Regions from separate parts of the Escherichia ruysiae genome, predicted to be linked through region 2. Evidence: predicted binding sites of a transcription regulator. Region 2 holds the regulator's gene; the other holds the start of a gene.
What was found. Region 2 encodes PhoB, which activates phosphate uptake and scavenging genes when phosphate is short. Its sites were predicted from a motif close to CTGTCATAAAACTGNCNNAT; they were not measured.
Positions count from the first base shown of each region.

Region 1: a site for PhoB is predicted at 1,532-1,551, ahead of opgB (phosphatidylglycerol--membrane-oligosaccharide glycerophosphotransferase). Genes of this name have one in related genera too.

Region 1 is NZ_JAVIWS010000001.1:3,265,053-3,268,470, reverse strand. It holds gene dnaT (primosomal protein DnaT) at 1-107, shown strand, start outside; gene dnaC (replicative helicase loader DnaC) at 110-847, shown strand; gene yjjA (DUF2501 domain-containing protein YjjA) at 896-1,390, shown strand; gene opgB (phosphatidylglycerol--membrane-oligosaccharide glycerophosphotransferase) at 1,645-3,418, shown strand, end outside.
Region 2 is NZ_JAVIWS010000001.1:3,771,376-3,774,793, reverse strand. It holds gene phoR (phosphate regulon sensor histidine kinase PhoR) at 1-1,174, opposite strand, end outside; gene phoB (phosphate response regulator transcription factor PhoB) at 1,232-1,921, opposite strand; gene sbcD (exonuclease subunit SbcD) at 2,111-3,313, shown strand; gene sbcC (exonuclease subunit SbcC) at 3,310-3,418, shown strand, end outside.

The DNA.
Region 1 (3,418 bases), 510 kb from region 2:
CGCGCAGTCTGCAAATTGGCCGCGCCAGCAACGGCGGACTAGCCAAACGAGATGTGAACACGGTCAGCGAACCTGACAGCCAAATTCCACCAGGATTCAGAGGGTAACGATGAAAAACGTTGGCGACCTGATGCAACGCCTGCAAAAAATGATGCCTGCCCATATCAAACCCGCCTTCAAAACGGGTGAAGAACTTCTGGCGTGGCAGAAAGAACAAGGGGCGCTCCGCTCCGCCGCTCTGGAGCGCGAGAATCGGGCGATGAAAATGCAGCGCACCTTTAACCGCTCCGGCATTCGTCCGCTGCATCAGAACTGTTCCTTTGAGAACTATCGTGTTGAATGCGAAGGGCAGATGAATGCGTTGAGCAAAGCGCGTCAATATGTCGAAGAGTTCGACGGCAACATCGCCAGCTTTATCTTTTCTGGCAAGCCGGGCACCGGTAAAAACCATCTGGCGGCGGCAATCTGCAACGAACTACTGCTGCGCGGCAAATCGGTATTGATTATTACTGTTGCCGATATTATGTCGGCGATGAAAGATACCTTCAGAAATAGCGGCGTCAGTGAAGAACAACTGCTCAACGATCTGAGCAACGTTGATCTACTGGTGATCGACGAGATCGGCGTGCAGACCGAATCTAAATACGAAAAAGTGATCATCAATCAGATCGTCGATCGTCGTTCTTCTTCCAAGCGCCCAACCGGAATGCTGACGAACAGCAATATGGAAGAAATGACGAAGTTGCTGGGCGAGCGTGTTATGGATCGTATGCGCCTGGGTAACAGTCTGTGGGTGATCTTCAACTGGGACAGTTATCGTAGTCGGGTAACGGGTAAAGAGTATTAATCCCCATTCCCGGCGTTATACTGCGACACAATTCCACCTTGAGTAATGATGATGAAAACTGTTAAACACCTTCTGTGCTGTGCAATTACCGCCAGCGCATTAATTTCCACCGGGGTAAATGCCGCTTCCTGGAAAGATGCGCTCTCCAGTGCCGCCAGCGAGTTAAGCAATCAAAACAGCACTACACAGGAAGGCGGCTGGTCGCTCGCTTCATTAACTAACCTGCTTAGTAGCGGCAACCAGGCATTAAGCGCAGATAACATGAACAATGCCGCAGGCATTCTGCAATACTGCGCGAAGCAAAAGCTGGCTTCGGTGACCGATGCGGAAAACATCAAAAACCAGGTGCTGGAAAAGTTAGGTCTGAACAGCGAAGAGCAGAAAGAAGACACCAACTATCTGGACGGTATTCAGGGTTTGCTGAAAACCAAAGATGGCCAGCAGCTTAATCTGGATAACATCGGTACGACTCCGCTGGCGGAGAAAGTGAAAACCAAAGCCTGCGATCTGGTATTAAAGCAAGGTCTGAACTTTATCTCTTGATCCGCATAACGCCGCGTTTTAGCTGTTAATCGGCTGGCGCGGCAATCCCCTTCTCTTTTTCCCGCTTCTGACGCTTTCATCCCCTGCTATGCGGGAAACAACCCCGATCAAAAAAGTCTGTTTATAAACTAATTCCTAACAACATCGCATTTTTTTGACACTAGAATTGCAGCAATATGGCAGCGCCATTACATTGTGTTTCTCAAAAAATCTTAAGCATCGGCTACACAGCCTGGTTTAGTGAGGATCGCCCGTTGTCAGAACTACTCTCATTTGCCTTGTTTCTCGCCTCTGTGCTGATCTACGCATGGAAAGCGGGACGTAACACCTGGTGGTTTGCCGCCACATTAACGGTGCTGGGGCTATTTGTCGTTTTAAATATCACCCTTTTTGCCAGTGACTACTTTACTGGCGATGGCATTAACGACGCGGTTCTCTATACCTTAACCAACAGCCTGACCGGTGCAGGCGTCAGCAAATATATCCTGCCAGGTATTGGCATTGTACTGGCACTGGCAGTCGTTTTCGGTGCACTGGGCTGGATCCTGCGCCGCCGCCGTCATCATCCGCACCATTTTGGTTACAGCCTTTTGGCGCTCTTGCTGGCACTGGCTTCTGTCGATGCCAGCCCGGCGTTTCGTCAGATAACGGAACTGGTGAAATCACAGTCACGCGACGGCGATCCGGACTTTGCGGCTTATTATAAAGAACCGTCGAAAACCATTCCTGACCCGAAACTCAACCTGGTTTATATCTACGGAGAAAGCCTCGAGCGCACCTATTTTGACAACGATGCTTTCCCGGATCTCACGCCTGAATTGGGCGCGCTGAAAAATGAAAGTCTGGATTTCAGCCACACGCAGCAGTTGCCGGGAACGGACTACACGATTGCGGGCATGGTGGCTTCCCAGTGTGGCATTCCGCTTTTTGCTCCATTTGAAGGCAACGCTTCTGCATCCGTTTCCAGCTTCTTCCCGCAGAACATCTGTCTGGGCGATATTCTGAAAAACTCGGGTTATCAGAACTATTTCGTACAGGGAGCCAATCTGCGTTTTGCCGGTAAAGATGTGTTCCTGAAATCACACGGTTTCGACCATTTGTACGGCTCGGAAGAGCTGAAAAGCGTGGTCGCAGACCCACATTATCGCAACGACTGGGGATTCTACGACGATACCGTGCTGGATGAAGCATGGAAAAAATTTGAGGAGCTGTCTCGCTCCGGTCAACGGTTCTCACTGTTTACCCTGACGGTCGATACCCATCACCCGGATGGTTTTATCTCTCGTACCTGTAATCGCAAAAAATATGATTTTGACGGTAAACCGAACCAGTCATTCAGCGCGGTAAGTTGCAGCCAGGAGAACATTGCGGCGTTTATCAATAAAATCAAAGCCTCTCCGTGGTTTAAAGATACCGTCATTGTCGTCTCTTCCGACCATCTGGCGATGAACAACACGGCATGGAAATACCTCAATAAGCAGGATCGCAATAACCTGTTTTTTGTCATCCGTGGCGACAAACCGCAGCAAGAGACGCTGGCGGTGAAGCGCAACACGATGGATAACGGCGCTACGGTACTGGATATCCTTGGTGGTGATAATTTTATCGGCCTCGGACGCAGTAGCCTTTCTGGTCAGTCAATGTCAGAAGTGTTCCTCAACATGAAAGAGAAAGTACTGGCGTGGAAACCGGATATCGTTCGTCTGTGGAAATTCCCCACCGAGATAAAAGAATTTACCATCAATCAGAATAAAAATATGATCGTCTTCTCAGGTAGTCATTTCCGTTTGCCGCTGCTGTTGCGGGTTTCAGACAAACGAGTGGAACCACTGCCAGAAAGTGAATACTCCGCGCCACTGCGTTTCCAACTGGCCGATTTCGCCCCACGTGATAATTTCATCTGGGTTGACCGCTGCTACAAAATGGGGCAGTTGTGGGCGCCGGAACTGGCGCTTTCTACCGACTGGTGTGTTTCACAGGGGCAACTTGGCGGGCAACAAACAGTGCAGCATGTCGATAAGCCAGAAT
Region 2 (3,418 bases):
CTAACCCCAGTCCGCTACCGCCTGTTTGTCGGGAACGCGCTTTGTCTACACGATAAAAACGCTCGGTCAGGCGCGGAATATGCTCCGGTGCGATGCCCGGCCCATTATCTTCAACGCTAAATTCGGCACCGTGCGGCACTCGCTGCCAGCGTACCGTGATATGCGTGCCTTCTGGCGTGTGATTCACGGCGTTATAGACCAGGTTCGAAATCGCACTGCGTAGCTGATCTTCATTGCCAGACACTTTGAGGTCGTTATCTATTTCAAAGGTAAATGTCTGTTTTTTCTGGCTCAGAGTCTGAGCTTCGCGCTCAACAACGCGCAGCATCATCGGCACATCAACCTTTTCATTGAGCAACTGCGTCGGTGCGGCTTCGATTTTCGACAGTGTCAGTAACTGCTTCACCAGCCCTTCCATCCGCTGAGTCTGCTCGCGCATGGTGTGCAACGCTTTTTCGCGAACCGCGCCTTCCAGCGGTTGCTCATCCATCATCTCCAGGTAACCCTGTAACACCGTCAACGGCGTGCGTAACTCATGGCTTACGTTGGCAAAAAAGTTACGCCGCGCCCCTTCCAGTTGATGCATTTGCGTGACATCACGCGCCACCATCAGCAACTGTTTATGGGTATAAGGCATGACGCGAATTTCCAGATGCCGCCCGGTGTTGAGCACCAGATTGAGCGGGCGAGAAAAATCACGCGTTTTCAGATATTGCGTAAACTCCGGGTAACGCAGCAGGTTAAGGATGTTCTGCCCGTTATCTTCCGGCCAGCGCAGGCCAAGAATCTGTTGCGCCAGTCCGTTACACCAGAAAATACCGCCCTCTTCCGTGGTCAGCACCACCGCATCGGGCAGCGACTCCGCGCCACTACGAAAGCGTTTAATCAGATTGCCCAGCTCGCGGCGGCGTTTTTTATTTCGCAGCTGCATCTGGTGTAAGCCATATAGTAGCGGTTCCCAGCTACCACGCCCCGGTGGCGGCGTCATACTGCGATCAACCCACAGCCACCATGAAAGGCGCAATAAATTCCAGAAATGCCAGATAAGCAGTCCTGTTACCGATGCCAGCAAAAACCAGGGCAGGTAACCAAAAAATGCACCCAGGATGAAAGCCGGGAGGCAGCAAAGTAGCAGCTCCAGCACCAGCCTTTTCCACGACAGCCGTTCCAGCACGTAAGATACTCCAGTTATGAAATCATAAGCCCTGCTCTGCGTCCGATGAGCAAGGCGTTAAAAGCGGGTTGAAAAACGATATCCTGTACCGCGCACGGTCTGCACCATGCGGTCATGCCCGCCGGGCTCCAGTGCTTTACGCAGGCGACGAATGTGGACATCGACCGTGCGGTCTTCTACATACACGTTGGTTCCCCAGACGTGGTTTAATAGCTGCTCGCGGCTGTACACGCGCTCAGGATGCGTCATAAAAAAGTGCAGCAATTTAAATTCTGTCGGCCCCATCTCCAGCGGCTCTTCGCCCGCCATCACCCGGTGAGATGTCGGATCCAGACTTAGCCCCTGCATCTCGATCACCTCTTCCACCGCCATTGGCGAAATACGGCGCATTACCGCTTTGATTCGCGCCACCAGCTCCTTCGGCGAAAACGGCTTGGTGATATAGTCGTCCGCACCGGTTTCAAGACCACGCACGCGATCTTCTTCTTCCCCTCTGGCGGTCAACATCACCACTGGAATATCCCGGGTCATCGACTCGCGCTTAAGGTGTTTGATGAACTGGATACCCGAGCCGCCGGGTAACATCCAGTCGAGGAGAATCAAATCCGGCCAGGGTTCATTCAGTTGATTCACAGCACTGTCATAATCTTCCGCTTCGACCGGCTGAAAGCCATTTTGTTCGAGCACGAAGCAGACCATTTCGCGAATTGGAGCTTCATCTTCTACGACCAGAATACGTCTCGCCATGATTTGCCCTGTTGTAATAAATAGGTTGCGATCATTAATGCGACGCCATTATGCGTCAGATTTATGACAGATTTATGAAAAGCACGTCGCACATATCTTCAGGTTATTGATTTACGTGGCGCAGAAAAAAGCAAATGACACATCTGTTTGGGTATAATCGCGCCCATGCTTTTTCGCCAGAGAATCGTTATGCGCATCCTTCACACCTCAGACTGGCATCTCGGCCAGAACTTCTACAGTAAAAGCCGCGAAGCTGAACACCAGGCTTTTCTTGACTGGCTGCTGGAGACAGCACAAACCCATCAGGTGGATGCGATTATTGTTGCCGGTGATGTTTTCGATACCGGCTCGCCGCCCAGTTACGCCCGCACGTTATACAACCGTTTTGTTGTCAATTTACAGCAAACTGGCTGTCATCTGGTGGTACTGGCGGGAAACCATGACTCGGTCGCCACGTTGAATGAATCGCGCGATATCATGGCGTTCCTCAATACTACTGTGGTCGCCAGCGCCGGACATGCGCCGCAAATCTTGCCTCGTCGCGACGGGACGCCAGGCGCAGTGCTGTGTCCCATTCCTTTTTTACGCCCGCGTGACATTATTACCAGCCAGGCGGGACTTAACGGCATGGAAAAACAGCAACATTTGCTGGCAGCGATCACCGATTATTATCAACAACACTATGCAGATGCCTGCAAGCTGCGCGGCAATCAACCTCTTCCCATCATCGCCACGGGGCATTTAACGACTGTGGGTGCCAGTAAAAGTGATGCCGTGCGTGACATCTATATTGGCACGCTGGACGCGTTTCCGGCACAAAACTTTCCGCCAGCCGACTACATCGCGCTTGGACATATTCACCGCGCGCAAATTATTGGCGGCATGGAACATGTTCGCTATTGCGGATCCCCCATCCCACTGAGTTTTGATGAGTGCGGCAAGAGTAAATATGTCCATCTGGTAACTTTTTCAAACGGCAAATTAGAGAGCGTGGAAAACCTGAACGTACCGGTAACACAACCGATGGCGGTGCTGAAAGGCGATTTGGCGTCGATTACCGAACAGCTTGAACAATGGCGCGATGTGCCACAGGAACCACCTGTCTGGCTGGATATTGAAATCACTACCGATGAGTATCTGCATGATATTCAGCGCAAAATCCAGGCATTAACCGAATCACTGCCTGTCGAAGTATTGCTGGTACGCCGGAGTCGTGAACAGCGCGAGCGTGTGTTAGCCAGCCAACGGCGTGAAACCCTCAGCGAACTTAGCGTCGAAGATGTTTTTAATCGCCGTCTGGCACTGGAAGAACTTGATGAATCGCAGCATCAACGCTTGCAACATCTTTTCGCCACGACATTGCAGACCCTCGCCGGAGAACACGAAGCATGAAAATTCTCAGCCTGCGCCTGAAAAACCTGAACTCATTAAAAGGCGAATGGAAGATTGATTTCACCCGCGAGCCGTTCGCCAGCAACGGGCTGTTTGCAATTACCG